2 regions of the Leucobacter sp. GX0328 genome follow, and region 1 is predicted to be linked to the other one. Evidence: predicted binding sites of a transcription regulator. Region 1 holds the regulator's gene; the other holds the start of a gene.
The links. Region 1 encodes LexA, which represses DNA repair genes until DNA is damaged. Its sites were predicted from a motif close to TCGAACANNTGTTCGA; they were not measured.

Region 1 (7,509 bases):
TGCGTGAGGCGAACGGCCTTGCCGTCGACCATATCGATGGCCGGCAGCAGCTGCAGCTTCGGGCCTTCGGCCAGTTCAGTCATGATGTGTGTTCGCTCCTTAGCGAGTCGCGTCGATTCGGAAATCCCGAGATCCAGTTGCGCAGCAGCCGGATACCGGCTTCGCCTGATTTCTCGGGGTGGAACTGGGTGGCGGTGAGGGGGCCGTTCTCGACGGCGGCGATGAACTTCTCGCCGTGCTCGGCCCAGGTGACGAGCGGCCGCACGGACGCGCCGCGGCCCTCGATCGTCCACTCCGTCGCCGCATTGCTGTGCACGAAGTAGAAGCGCTCGTCGGCGATGCCGTCGAAGAGCCGCGACCCCGCAGGGGCCTGCACCGTGCTCCAGCCCATGTGGGGCAGCACTTCGGCGCGGAGTTCGCGCACGGTTCCGGGCCACTGGCCGAGGCCGTCCGATTCGCGCCCGCGCTCGATACCGCGCTCGAACATCACCTGCTCCCCGACGCAGATCCCGAGCACCGGCCGCCCGCCGGCGAGCCGCCGGTCGATGAGCTCGTCGCCGCGCACCTCGCGGAGCTGCCGGATCACGGCGTCGAAGGCGCCGACGCCGGGAACGAGCAGCCCGTCCGCCTCGGCGACGGCCTTCGGGTCGCGTGTGAGGAGCGGCTCGGCACCGGCCTTCGCGAGGGCCTTCAGCACCGAGTGGACGTTGCCCGAACCGTAATCGAGCACGGCGACGCGTGCTCCGGTCACAGAGCGCCCTTCGTGGAGGGAATGCCGCTCTCGAGGGGGTCGACGGACTTCGCAGTGCGGAACGCGCGCGCGAACGCCTTGAACTCCGCCTCGGCGATGTGGTGCGGGTCGCGCCCCTCGACGAGCTTCAGGTGTACCGTGAGACGCGCGTTCAGCACGAGGGCCTCGAAGAAGTGGCGCACCATCGAACCGGTGAAGTGGCCGCCGATGAGGTGGAATTCGAAGCCCGCGGGCTCGCCCGAGTGCACGAGGTACGGCCGGCCCGAGATATCGACGACGGCCTGCGCGAGCGACTCGTCGAGCGGCACCGCCGCATCGCCGTACCGCATGATGCCGCGCTTGTCGCCGAGCGCCTCGAGGATCGCCTGGCCGAGCAGGATGCCCGTGTCCTCGACGGTGTGATGGACGTCGATATGCACGTCTCCCTGCGCGCGCACCGCGAGGTCGGTGCGCGAATGCTTGGCGAACGCCGTCAGCATGTGGTCGAAGAACGGGACGCCGGTGTCGATATCCGAGACTCCGGTGCCGTCGAGATCGATGCTGAGGGAGATCTGCGACTCGCTGGTCGAGCGCTCGATCGAGACGGTGCGTGCAGCTGATGTCATGGGCAACAGTCTAGTGCGACGGGGCGCGACGATGCCTCGGAGCGGCAGCGCGGGACCCGGATCGAAACGCCGGAGGGCTGCACTACCGTTCGAGCCGCGAGATCGCGTCGATCAGCGCGCTCGTCTCGGTCTCGGTGCCGACCGTGAGCCGCAGGTGCCCGTCGATGCCGAGGTTGCGGATCAGGATGCCTTGGGAGAACAGCGTCTCGAACACCGCGTCGGGGTCGTCGAAGCCGCCCACGAGGAGGAAGTTCGCGCCCGACGGGTGCACGCGGTAGCCGAACTCGGTGAGGGCCGCGGCGAGGCGTTCGCGCTGCTCGCGGATGTCGGCGACCGTGGCGAGCATCTCGCCCGAATGGCGGATCGCCGCGGTGGCGGCCGCCTGCGTCAGGGCCGAGAGGTGGTAGGGCAGACGCACGAGGCGCAGCGCGTCGATCACCGCAGGATCCGCGGCGAGGTAGCCGAGCCGCACCCCAGCGAACGCGAACGCCTTGCTCATGGTGCGCGACACCAGCAGTCGGTGACGCCCCGGCAGCAGCGTGATGGCGCTCTCGCCGCGGTCGTCGAACTCGCGGTACGCCTCGTCGACGATGAGCATGCCGTCGAAGGCGTCGTAGGCGGCGCGCACGGTGTCGATATCGAGGCGGGTTCCGGTCGGGTTGTTCGGGCCGCAGATGATCGCGATGTCGGGCCGTTGCTCGCGCAGAGTCTCGGCCACGAACTCGGGCGTCAGCGCATACCCCTCGGGGCGCTCGATCGGCACCCAGGCGGTGTCGGTGCCCGACGCGAGCAGGGGGTACATGGAATAGGTCGGGGTGAAGCTCAGCAGCGACCGGCCCGGGCCGCCGAAGGCCTGGAGGATCTGCTGCAGCACCTCGTTCGAGCCGTTCGCGGCCCAGAGCTGCTCCGAGGCCAGCCCGTGACCGAGGTACCCGGCGAGCGCATCGCGGAGTTCGGTGAACTCGCGGTCGGGGTAGCGGTTCACCGAGCGGACCGCTCGAGCGAGCGATTCGGCGATGTCGGCGACCACGGCCTCCGGCAGCGGATGGGTGTTCTCATTGACGTTCAGGCTGATCGGCACCGGATCCTGGGGGGCGCCGTACGGCGCCTTGCCGACGAGCGTGCTGCGGAGCGGGAGGTCACTGAGACTGGTCACCCTCACCATTCTAGGGTCGACCCGCGCTCACTCCGCCGAGTCCACGGGGAAGCCGAGCTCGGCGCCGGAGACGACCGAGGCGGAGTGCGCGTAGCGCAGCGGCACGGCGATCGCCTCGCCGGCCTGGACGCCGGACCCCTGGAGCTGGTTGAGCTGCACGATCTCGGCGACGAGATCGCGCGGATCCTGCGTCGGGTCGAGTTCGGTCGCGAGCGACCAGAGGGTTGCGCCCGGCTGCACCACGACGTACTGGAACTCCGCATCGCCGGCGGCGTTCGACGCCTGCGCCTCGGGGGCCGCGAATGCCGCGACGAAGGCCAGCAGCGCCGCCACCAGCACCGTCGCGAACGAACCGAACACGACCCGGCCGCGCCGGGTCAGGCGGAGCTTGGGGGCCTCGTGCGAGATCACTGCGCTCATGTCTGGGTTCCTTCCTGGTGCATCCGCCTACGCGAACATCTGTTTCGAATATATCTTCGAACGATCGAAAACGCAACGATTCTTCGAATACGTGTTCCGATCGCCTTTCGCGACACTCGAACATATGTTTGCCAGTGATCGAGCGGGGCCGCTAGGGTTTCGAAGCAACGGGATCACTGAAACAGCACCCACTGACATTCACGGTCCCGCCGCCAGTCCCGTCGATCGGCGCAGGCATTCCCGCAACGGAAGGATCGCGATGAGCACCTCGGATACGCCGCCGCAGGGTCGCAGGCTGAGCGAGAAGCAGCAGGCGATCCTGGAGTACATCTGCCGCACCGTCGAGTCCCAGGGCTACCCGCCGAGCATGCGCGAGATCGGCGACGCCGTCGGCCTCTCGTCGCTGTCGAGCGTGACCCATCAGTTGAGCCGCCTCGAGCTCGCGGGGTATATCCGCCGCGACCCGAACCGGCCCCGCGCGCTCGAGATCCTCATCGAACTCGCGAGCACGAGCTCGGCCATCGCCGATGCGCCGTCGCAGCAGGCGGAGGAGGCGGCGTACGTGCCCCTCGTCGGTCAGATCGCCGCCGGTGTGCCGATCACCGCCGAGCAGCAGGTCGAAGAGCTCGTACCGCTGCCCCGGTCGCTCGTCGGCGACGGGCAGCTGTTCATGCTGAAGGTGGTCGGCGATTCCATGATCGACGCCGCGATCTGCGACGGCGACTTCGTGGTCGTCCGGCAGCAGCGCGAGGCCGAGAACGGCGACATCGTCGCGGCGATGCTCGACGGCGAGGCGACGGTGAAGGTGTTCCGCCGCCGGGACGGCCATACCTGGCTGCTCCCCCGCAATAGCGCGTTCGAGCCGATCCTCGGCGACTACGCCGAGGTGCTCGGCAAGGTCGTCGCGGTATTCCGCTCGGTCTGATCGCTCCTCGGCCCCTGCACGGCGCGTCGGGCGATGTCTCCGGCCGCGCGACCCGGGGCCTCGCCCGACGGGAAGGCCGGGGTCGGTGACCCTACTCCCCGCCCTCCGGCTGCGCTTCCGCAGCGGCGCGGGCCGCGGGCGCGAGCGCGTCGAGGATGCGCCCGATCGCCGCGTCGTCGTGCGCAGCGGTCGCGAACCACGCCTCGAACGCGCTCGGCGGCAGATTCACGCCGCGGTCGAGCATGGCGTGGAAGAAGGCCGGATAGCGCCACGCCTCCTGAGACCGCATCTGGGCGTAGTCGCGCGGGGCGCTCGGGAAGTCGCCGAACACCGGCGCGAGCAGCGTGCCCGCGCGCTGCACCCGGTGCGGCACTCCGGCCGCATCGAGCGCGCTCGCCAGACCCGCGGCGATCGCGTCCGCGGCACGGCCGAGACGCGCGTAGGCGTCGTCGTCGGCGAGGCGCAGCGTCGCGAGGCCCGCCGCGACGGCCACCGGGTTGCCCGACAGCGTGCCGGCCTGGTAGACGGGCCCGAGGGGCGCGAGCAGATCCATGAGCTCGGCCCGACCGCCGAGGGCCGCGAGCGGGAGGCCGCCGCCGACCACCTTGCCGAAGGTGAACAGGTCGGGCGCGATCCCTGGCGCCACCGTCGCCGATTCGATGCCCCAGTACCCCGATGGGCCCGAGCGGAAACCGGTGAGCACCTCGTCGAGGATGACGAGCGCGCCGTGCGCGTGCGCGAGGCGGATCATGGCCTCGGTGAAGCCGGGGGCGGGCGGCACGATACCCATGTTCGCCGCCGCGGCCTCCGAGATCACCGCGGCGATGCGGTCGCCGTGCTCGGCGAAGGCGGCCTCGAGCACGGCGACGTCGTTGTAGGGCAGCACCAGCGTCTGCGCGGCCGTCTGGGCAGTCACGCCCGCGGAGCCCGGCAGCGCGAGCGTCGCGAGCCCCGACCCGGCTTCCGCCAGCAGCCCGTCCGAGTGCCCGTGGTAGTGCCCGGCGAATTTGATGATCAGGGGCCTGCCCGTCGCGCCGCGGGCGAGGCGGATCGCCGTCATCGTGGCCTCGGTGCCGGTCGAGACGAGGCGCACCCGCTCCACTTCGGGAACGCGTCGCACGATCTCCTCGGCGAGTTCGGCCTCCTCGGGGGCCGATGCGCCGAAGCCGAGCCCGCGCGCCGCCGCGCGCTGCACCGCGGCCACCACATCGGGGTGGGCGTGCCCGAGGAGTGCCGGCCCCCACGACGCGACCAGGTCGACGTACTCGTTGCCGTCTGCATCGACGACCAGCGGCCCGGCCCCCGAGACGAGGAAGCGCGGAGTGCCGCCGACGGAGCCGAAGGCGCGTACGGGCGAGTTCACGCCGCCCGGGATGACCCGCGCGGCCCGCTCGGCGAATCGGGCGCTCGACGCGACGTCCCGGCTCATCGCAGCCACCCCGCGAGTTCGACGGCGAAGTAGCTGAGGACGGCGTCGGCCCCCGCGCGTTTGATGCTCAGCACCGATTCCTCGATCGCGCGGCGACGATCGAGCCAGCCGTTCGCGGCGGCCGCTTCGATCATCGCGGCCTCCCCCGACACCTGGTAGGCCCAGACGGGCACCGGGCTCTCGGCGGCGACCTCCGCGAGCACGTCGAGGTACGACATCGCGGGCTTCACCATCACGAAATCCGCGCCCTCGTCGAGATCGAGGCGCGCTTCGCGCAGACCCTCGCGCCGATTCGCCGGATCCTGCTGGTAGCCGCGGCGGTCGCCGACGAGCTGGGATTCGACGGCATCGCGGAACGGCCCGTAGAACGCCGAGGCGTACTTCGCGGAGTACGCGAGCAGGGCCGTCTCCTCGTGGCCCGCGCCGTCGAGCGCCTCGCGCACCGCGGCGACCTGGCCGTCCATCATGCCCGAGAGCCCGAGCACCGCGGAGCCCGCGTCGGCCTGCGCGACGGCGATCGAGCGGTAGCGTTCGAGCGTGGCGTCGTTGTCGACTCCGCCGTCGGGGTCGAGCACGCCGCAGTGCCCGTGGTCGGTGAACTCGTCGAGGCACAGGTCGGTCTGCACGACGAGCGCGTCGCCGACCTCGGCCGTCACGGCGCGGGCGGCCGCGTTGAGGATGCCCTGGGGGTCATCGGCGGCTCGACCGAGGGCGTCCCGCTTCTCGGGGATGCCGAAGAGCATGATGCCGCCGATACCGGCCTCGGCCGCTTCCGTTGCGGCCCGGCGCAGCGAATCGAGCGTGTGCTGCGAGGTGCCGGGCATCGACGGGATCTCGCGCGGGCTCGCGATGCCCTCGCGCACGAACGCCGGCAGGATCAGCTCGGCGGGGTGCAGGCGGGTCTCGGCCACGAGCCTGCGCAGGGCGGGGGTGCGCCGCATGCGTCTCGGCCTGATGGTGGGTGCGTGGGTCATGGTGCGGTGTTCCTGTTCGCGGTGGTGGGTTCGGCGGAGGGGTGCGGTGCGCCCGGGCCCGTGATGCGCGCGGCGAGCAGCTGCTCCGCGGCGTCGAGCATGGCGGCGATGGTGTGGTGCGCGGCGACGACGTCGGGGGCGATGCCCGACCGCTGCAGGGCGCGTGCGGTCGGCTCCCCCATCGCGACGACGAACGAGGCCGGGGGCAGGGGCGCGAATCGGCGCGCGATCTCCCGGGCGACGGAGGCGCTGCTCGCGAGCAGGATCTCCGGGCTGCCCGCCGCGACGGCATGGGCGGCGACCGGGTCGTCGGCGGTCGGCAGGGTGCGGTAGGCGTCGACGCGGTCGACGTCGTGGCCGGCGTCGCGCAGCGCGGTCTCGAGCTCGGTGCCGGCGATCTCGGAGAGCGGCAGCAGCAGCTTCGCCGGGACAGGGATCGCCGAGCGGAGAAGCTCCGCGAGCCCGGCGGCGGAGAACTCCTCCGCCGGGACGAGCGCCGCGGTGAGGCCGTGGCGACGGAGCTCTGCGGCCGTGGCCGGCCCGACGGCTGCGATGGGGCGGTCGTCGGCCGCCTGCGCGCCCGCCCGCGCGAGGGCCTCGGCGCCGCGCGGGCTCGTGACGACGACCCAGTCGTAGCCTCCGCGGTTCCAGGCGGCGACGGCGTCTTCGAACGGGATGGGGTCGAGGGGCGGCGCCGTCTCGATGAGCGGCACCACGTACGGCCATCCGCCGCGCTGCCGTATCGCTGCCGACCAGCGTTCGCCGGCCTCGCCGCCGCGCGGCACCAGGACCCCCCTGCCGGCGAGCGTCATCTCGCGCCTCCGAGCGGGGCGAGGGCCGCGGCACCGCGCTGCAGCAGCTCGGCCGCGACCGATCGGCCGAGCTCGGCAGGAGCCTGCGCGTCTGTGGGCGACCACGGGGCCTGCGCCGAGGCCGTCAGCGACGACGCGCCGTCGAGGCGGTACACCGCGGCGCTGAGGGTCAGCGCGCCCGCGTCGACCTTCGCGGTCGCGCCGACAGGGGCCGCGCAGCCTGCCTCGAGCGCGGCGAGCATGGTGCGCTCGGCGATGGCGGTCGCGCGCGACTCGGCGTCGTCGAGGGCGGAGAGCGCGCGGGCGATCGCGGGCGCGCCCGCGTCCTCATCCCGCACCTCGACGGCGAGCGCGCCCTGGCCGGCGGCGGTGGGCGCCTCGTCGAGCGGGAAGCGCTCGGAGATCGCGTCGGACCGGTCGATGCGATCGAGACCCGC
Region 2 (7,509 bases), on a different contig from region 1:
CGACGAGATCGAAGCGCTCTACTACCTGCACCCGGTCACCGGAGATGTGATCAAGCAGGTCGACACCGTGTCGGTCTTCCCGGGCTCCCACTACGTCGCGAGCCGCGAGGTGATGAACCGGGCGATGCGCGACATCTCGGCCGAGCTCGATGCGCGCACCGGCGAGCTCAAGCAGCAGAACAAGCTGGTCGAGGAGCAGCGGCTGCGCATGCGCACCACCTTCGACCTCGAGATGATGGAGCAGATCGGGTTCTGCTCGGGCATCGAGAACTATTCGATGCACATGGACGGCCGCAAGCCGGGCGAGGCGCCCCACTGCCTGCTCGACTACTTCCCCGATGATTTCCTCGTCGTGATCGACGAGTCGCACGTGACCGTGCCGCAGATCGGGGCGATGTACGAGGGCGACGCCTCCCGCAAGCGCACGCTCGTCGAGCACGGCTTCCGCCTGCCGAGCGCGCTCGACAACCGTCCGCTCAAGTTCGGGGAATTCAAAGAGCGCGTCGGGCAGACGGTGTACCTCTCGGCCACGCCCGGCAAGTACGAGATGGAGCTCGCCGATGGCGTCGTCGAGCAGATCATCCGGCCGACCGGACTCATCGACCCAGAGATCGTGGTCAAGCCCTCCGAGGGCCAGATCGACGATCTGCTCGAAGAGGTGCGCGCCCGCGCCGAGCGCGACGAGCGCGTACTGGTGACGACGCTCACGAAGAAGATGGCCGAGCAGCTGACCGCCTTCATGGAGGAGGCGGGGGTGCGGGTGCGCTACCTGCACTCCGACGTCGACACGCTGCGACGGGTCGAGCTGCTCACGGAGCTGCGGGCCGGAGTCTACGACGTGCTGGTCGGCATCAATCTGCTGCGCGAGGGCCTCGACCTGCCTGAGGTCTCGCTCGTGGCGATCCTCGACGCCGATAAGGAGGGCTTCCTGCGCTCGTCGACCTCGCTGATCCAGACCATCGGCCGCGCCGCGCGCAACGTGTCCGGCCAGGTGCACATGTACGCCGACACGGTGACGCGTTCGATGCGCGAAGCGATCGACGAGACAAATCGGCGCCGTGCGATCCAGATGGCGTACAACACCGAGCACGGCATCGACCCGCAGCCGCTGCGCAAGAAGATCGGCGATATCACGGAGCTGTTGAACCGCGAGGCCGCCGACACCGAAGCGGTGCTCTCCCGCACCGGGGCGCACGCTCAGCGGGGCGGCTCGTCGTCGCAGCGCGCGAAGGGCAAATCGGCTGCGCGCGCCGGTGCGATCGCCTCCGAGGGTGCGCACAAGCTGGAGGAGCTGATCGCCGACCTCACTGAGCAGATGCTGTCGGCGGCGGATGAGCTCAAGTTCGAGCTCGCGGCGCGGCTGCGCGACGAAGTCGCCGAGCTGAAGCGCGAGCTGCGCAGCATGGATGCCGCTGGGCACATCTGAGCCGCGGATCGCGCGGTGTCTGCGAGTCGGCGGCTCAGACCGGCTGCGACCCGACTGCGCGGGATTCCACGGCGATGCCCTCGGCGCGGCGGACGGGCTGCCTGAGGATAGTGCGCCGCTTCTCGGGCGCCGTTCTGCGGAAGTCGCCGAGGTAGATCTCGTGGTGCGTGCCGCGGAGTGCGAGCCCGTGCCGCGGTGCGATCTCCTCGTGCAGGCGGGCTAGCGTCTCGCCCTCATCATCGAAGGGGCCGATGTGCAGCGTCTGAAGGCACAGCCCCTCGGTCAATGTCTCGAGGCGTAGGGCGTCGAGTCGAGGCGCACGGCCCTTCTGCCGCGCCGCGTGCACGGAGCGGTCGAGATCCTCGTGCCCGAGCCACGCGGGCAGCATGAGCATGAGCGTCCAGTGCCACAGCGACTTGTCCCGCGCCGCGGTGAATGCGCTCATGTCATCGGCCCACCACAGGCCTTCGAGCGGCGGCACGACGTAATCTCGGCCGAGTTCGCGCTTGCTCGCGAATTTGAGCCCGTACGCGACCGGGTAGAGCGTTTCGACCGCCGCGGCGAACTCCGGCGCCCGGTTCGGGTCGCCGTGGCCGTCGATCATGAGGTACTGCATCGGCGGGAGGTCGATGAGACGGAACTCGCCCGGCTTCGCCCGGTACGCGTCGCCCTCCCGGACGAAGTCGATCTTGCGCGCCGCGGGGTGTTCTGGAGGCATGGCGAACAGTGTAGGCGGTGCGGGGCGGGCGTCAGAGCACGAGGTAGCCGTAGCGGTCGGCTGCGGCGTCGATGAGGGACGTGAGTTCATCGCGGTCGAGTCTCAGGCGGGCGAGCGGGTGGCGCGGCAGCGCATCGCGCGCCGGGCTCCACAGCGCGGCGATGCGCACCGGCGGTACGACGGAGGACGCGGAGACGACGCCGTCGAGTTCGGGGTACGCGACCCTGATCGCGCGGGCCCAGGCTCGGGCGCGCGATCGTTCGCCCGAAGAGATCGCGGCATTGCCGCCGGCGACGGCCAGCCAGTCGCTGTCGCTGAGATCGAGCAGCCGCAGCGGTCTGGCGTTCTCGAACATCACGAGCGTCGGCGCGCCCTCGCTGCGCTGCACCATGCGGGTGCTCTGGAAGGCCTCGAGGAGGCATGCGGCGAAGGCGGCCGCCGGGAACGCGTGCTCGCCCTGCGGCTCCAGCACCGCATAGTAGACGCCCTCGTCGGGATGCTCGCCCGTCGGTTCCGGGTGCGGGTCGAAGCGGGAGTCGAGCGGTCCGTACTCCCGGAACTCGTGCCAGTCGACCGGGTGCGGCCCGCCGGCCTTGTAGATGCGCGACAGCAGGGTGCCGGCAGGGATCTCCCGCACCCATTCGCCCTCCGGTCGGAGTTCGGGGAAGCGGTCGGCCCGCGGCGGCGGGAGCTCCTCGCTCACGGCAGGCGGCTCAGCGCGTCGTCGACCGCGGCCGCGGCCTCGTGCGGGTCGCCGCCCTGGGCCAGCCATTCGAGCGGTGCGAGCTCTTCGCCGTCGATGCGCAGCCGCGGGGCCGGCGAAGTGAGTACGCGCTCCGCGAGCAGCAGCGGCGTCGCGCGGGGGATGGCCTGCGCGACGGTCGCCCATCCCCGGGGTTCGCGGCGGTCGTGGAACTGGAAGGCGGGGAGGTGCCAGCCGTCGCTGCGCCGCTGCGCGAGCAGCGTGCCGGCGGCGCAGCGCTGGCGCACGCGGGTGGGGGTGACGCCGAGGATCTCGGCGGCCTCGGCGACGGAGACGCTCTGCGCCCCCAGCTGTTGCTCCCACACGAGGCCGCGCGTCGACGCGGGCAGGGCGGTCGGCTGCTGCAGCTGATCCTCGGTCGCCCCGAGCCGCGCGAGCGCCGCGGTTTCGGCCTCGGTGAGGCCGCGGAGGTCGGTCTGCTGATGGGCCACCACTCCTGCGAGCAGCGACTCCGCCGCGTTCAGGCGATCCGCGTCGATCTGCGCGACGAGGCCGGCGAGGCGCTCTCGCGCCGTGCGGGCCTGCGCGTCCCCGTGCGTGCTCCGGCCGCTGGCCGGCAGTTGGGCGATCGACATCTCGGCTCCTTACGTGATCTTTCATCAATAGTACGCGAAAGGCGAGTTTCGGGGAACCCTGCTGCGGAGCAGCGGCGCCGGGAGGGGCCGAAAAGTTCGTAGATATGTTCGAACACTCAGTCGAATCGAAGTAGGATGAAGTGGTGACTCCGCAGCAGACGACTCCGATCCGATCCTCGGCCGCCCAGGCGCATATCAAGGTGCAGGGGGCCCGCGTCCACAACCTGCGCGACGTCGACCTCTCGATCCCGCGCGACTCGATGGTCGTGTTCACCGGGCTTTCGGGCAGCGGCAAATCGAGCCTGGCATTCGACACGATCTTCGCGGAGGGCCAGCGCCGGTACGTCGAGAGCCTGAGCGCCTATGCACGGCAGTTCCTCGGCCAGGTCGACCGCCCGGACGTCGATTTCATCGAGGGCCTGAGCCCTGCCGTGTCGATCGACCAGAAATCGACGAACCGCAACCCGCGCTCCACGGTCGGCACGATCACAGAGATCTACGACTACATGCGCCTGCTGTGGGCGCGCGTCGGCGTGCCGCACTGCGCCGTCTGCGGCGAGAAGATCGAATCGCAGACCGTGCAGCAGATCGCCGACCGGCTCATGGAGCTCCCGGAGCGCACCCGCTTCCAGGTGCTCGCGCCGGTGGTGAGCAAGAAGAAGGGCGAGTTCGTCGACCTCTTCCACGACCTCGCGGCGAGCGGCTACTCGCGCGCGATCGTCGACGGCGAACTCGTGCAGCTCTCGGACCCGCCGAAGCTGAAGAAGCAGATCAAGCACGATATCTCGGTCGTCATCGACCGCCTCGTCGCGAGCCCCGAAGGCCTCGGTCGGCTCACCGACTCGCTCGAGACCGCGCTGAAGCTGGCTGGCGGCATCGTCGCCATCGACTTCGTGGATCTCGACGAGACGGCGGAGGACCGCACCCGGCTATTCTCCGAGCACCTCTCGTGCCCGAACCAGCACCCCGTGCAGCTCACGGAGATCGAACCGCGCACCTTCTCGTTCAACGCGCCGTTCGGCGCGTGCGCGACATGCTCGGGGCTCGGTACGAGCATGTCGGTCGATGAGGATCTGGTGCTCGGCGACCCGCAGCTCTCGATCGCCGAAGGAGTCATCGTCCCGTGGACGAGCCAGGGCAAGAGCCTGTACCAGTACTACGAGAAGCTGCTCGTGGGGCTGTCGCGCGATCTCGACTTCTCGCTGAAGACCCCCTGGGAGGAACTGGGCGACGAGGTGCGGGAGGCCGTGCTCTACGGCAACAACTTCAAGGTGAACGTGCGGTGGCGCAACCGCTTCGGGCGCGAGGTGAAGTACTCGAGCGGCTTCGAGGGCGTCATCCCGTTCATCGAGCGGCAGTACGCCGAGGCGGAGTCCGACGCGAAGCGCGATCGCTGGCAGGAGTTCCTGCGCGAAGTGCCGTGCCACGCCTGCCACGGGCAGCGCCTGAAGCCCGAGGTCCTGGCGGTCACCGTCGACGGCGAATCCATCGCAGCGGTCGGCGAGTTCAGCCTCAGCGACGCGAAGCGCTTCTTCGACGACGTCGTGCTCACCGAGCGCGAGGCGAAGATCGCCGCCCAGGTGCTGCGTGAGATCCGCCTCCGCTTCGATTTCCTCATCGAGGTGGGCCTCGGCTACCTCACGCTGGCGCGCGCAGCGGGCACGCTCTCGGGCGGCGAAGCGCAGCGCATCCGCCTCGCGACCCAGATCGGCTCGGGGCTGACCGGCGTGCTCTACGTGCTCGACGAGCCCAGCATCGGCCTGCACCAGCGCGACAACCGTCGGCTGATCGAGACGCTGGTGAAGCTGCGCGATCTCGGAAATACGCTCATCGTCGTCGAGCACGACGAGGAGACGATCGAGGCCGCGGATTGGATCGTGGACATCGGCCCCGGCGCGGGCGTCGAGGGCGGCACGGTCGTGCACTCGGGGGAGTACTCGGGGCTGCTCGAGAACCCGCGCTCCATCACCGGCGACTATCTCGCGGGGCGCCGTTCGATCGAGACGCCGAGGAAGCGCCGGAGACGCGAGCGCGGGCGCGAACTCACGGTCGTCGGGGCGCGCTCGAACAATCTCCAGAACGTCGACGCCACCTTCCCGCTCGGGGTGATGACGGCCGTCACCGGCGTCTCTGGGTCGGGCAAGTCGACGCTCGTGAACGACATCCTGTACCGTGTGCTCGCGAACCAGCTCAACGGCGCGCGTCTCGTGCCGGGCAAGCACACGCGCGTGACCGGGCTCGAGCACCTCGACAAGGTGGTGCACGTCGACCAGGCGCCCATCGGGCGCACGCCGCGCTCGAACCCGGCGACCTACACCGGGGTGTTCGACAAGATCCGCACCCTCTTCGCCGAGACGCCCGAGTCGAAGATCCGCGGCTACCTGCCGGGCCGATTCAGCTTCAACGTCAAGGGCGGGCGCTGCGAAGCGTGCTCGGGCGACGGCACGCTGAAGATCGAGATGAACTTCCTGCCCGATGTCTACGTCGCCTGCGAATCCTGCGGCGGCAAGCGCTACAACCGCGAAACGCTGCAGGTGCGGTACAAGGGCAAGAACATCTCCGAGGTGCTCGAGATGCCGATCGCCGAGGCCGAGGAGTTCTTCGAGCCGATCTCGTCGATCCACCGCTACATGAAGACGCTGGTCGACGTCGGCCTCGGGTACGTGCGTCTCGGCCAGAGCGCGACGACCCTGTCGGGCGGCGAGGCGCAGCGCGTGAAGCTCGCGACCGAGCTGCAGAAGCGCTCGAACGGGCGGAGCATCTACGTGCTCGACGAGCCGACCACCGGCCTCCATTTCGAGGATGTGCGCAAGCTGCTGCTGGTGCTGAACGGCCTCGTCGACAAGGGGAACACGGTCATCACCATCGAGCACAACCTGGATGTCATCCGCAGCGCCGACTGGGTGATCGACCTCGGCCCCGAGGGCGGTTCCGGGGGCGGTACGATCCTCGCCGTGGGAACTCCGGAGCAGCTGGCGGAGCACGAGGAGAGCCACACCGGCCGGTTCCTCGCAGAAGTGCTGCACGGACGCGCCGCGAAGGCGGCGAACTCGGCGAAGGCGGCGCACACCTCGAAGGCGGCAGCTCGGAAGCAGCCGGCGGCCCGGAAGCCGGCGGCGGGCAAGGCGAAGGCCCGGGCGTGAGCCCCGACGATCGTCGGGCGGCCTTCCGGCCCGCCCAGGGCGAGATCCCGACGAGCCCGGGCGTCTACCGCTTCAGCGATCGCTACGGGCGCGTGCTCTACATCGGCAAGGCGAAGAATCTGCGCGCGCGGCTCGCCAACTACTTCCAGCCGCTCGACGCGCTCATGCCGCGCACGCGGCGCATGCTGATGCTCGCCGCGAAGCTCGACTGGACGGTGGTCGCGACCGACACCGAGTCGCTCGTGCTCGAGCACACCTGGATCACCGAGTTCAAGCCGCCCTTCAACGTGCAGTTCAAGGACGACAAGACCTATCCGTACCTGGCGGTGACGCTGCGCGAGGAGGCGCCCCGCCTCATCATCACCCGCAACGAGCGCATCCGGGGCGCCCGCTACTTCGGTCCGTATCCGAAGGTCTGGGCCCTCAAGGAGACCACGCGCCTGCTGCAGCAGGCGTTCCCGATCCGCACCTGCAACGACGCCGACTACCGGCGCGCGATGCAATCGGGGCGGCCGTGCCTCGCCGGGCAGATCGGACGCTGCAGCGGCCCGTGCTCCCAGCTGCTCACCGTCTCCGAGCATCGCGCCCGCGTCGACGAGCTCGTCGCCTTTCTCTCGGGCGGCGATCGCAGCCACCTGCGGGCCCTCCAGAGCGAGATGCGCACCGCGGCGGGGGAGCAGCGCTACGAGGACGCCGCGCGGCTGCGCGATCAGGCCGAGGCGGTCGAGCACGTGATGGAGAAGAACGCCGTCGTGCTCGGCCTCGACGTCAATCTCGACGTCTTCGGGCTGCGCTCCGACGAGCTCGCCGCCGCCGCCCACCAGTTCATCATCCGCGGCGGCCGCATCCGCGGCGAACGCAGCTGGATCGTCGACGTCGAGCTC

Region 2: uvrA (excinuclease ABC subunit UvrA) is a predicted target of LexA. The motif match lies at 3,579-3,594, and genes of this name have one in related genera.

What each region holds. Positions count from the first base shown of each region.
Region 1 is NZ_JBSGPC010000002.1:312,296-319,804, reverse strand. Features, by position in the region: gene priA (bifunctional 1-(5-phosphoribosyl)-5-((5-phosphoribosylamino)methylideneamino)imidazole-4-carboxamide isomerase/phosphoribosylanthranilate isomerase PriA) at 1-83, opposite strand, end outside; gene hisH (imidazole glycerol phosphate synthase subunit HisH) at 80-751, opposite strand; gene hisB (imidazoleglycerol-phosphate dehydratase HisB) at 748-1,356, opposite strand; gene ACUYTF_RS09670 (histidinol-phosphate transaminase) at 1,439-2,521, opposite strand; gene ACUYTF_RS09665 (hypothetical protein) at 2,540-2,932, opposite strand; gene lexA (transcriptional repressor LexA) at 3,192-3,857, shown strand; gene ACUYTF_RS09655 (glutamate-1-semialdehyde 2,1-aminomutase) at 3,949-5,286, opposite strand; gene hemB (porphobilinogen synthase) at 5,283-6,260, opposite strand; gene ACUYTF_RS09645 (uroporphyrinogen-III synthase) at 6,257-7,072, opposite strand; gene hemC (hydroxymethylbilane synthase) at 7,069-7,509, opposite strand, start outside.
Region 2 is NZ_JBSGPC010000003.1:217,633-225,141, forward strand. Features, by position in the region: gene uvrB (excinuclease ABC subunit UvrB) at 1-1,426, shown strand, start outside; gene ACUYTF_RS12125 (GyrI-like domain-containing protein) at 1,461-2,144, opposite strand; gene ACUYTF_RS12130 (hypothetical protein) at 2,176-2,847, opposite strand; gene ACUYTF_RS12135 (hypothetical protein) at 2,844-3,482, opposite strand; gene uvrA (excinuclease ABC subunit UvrA) at 3,626-6,625, shown strand; gene uvrC (excinuclease ABC subunit UvrC) at 6,622-7,509, shown strand, end outside.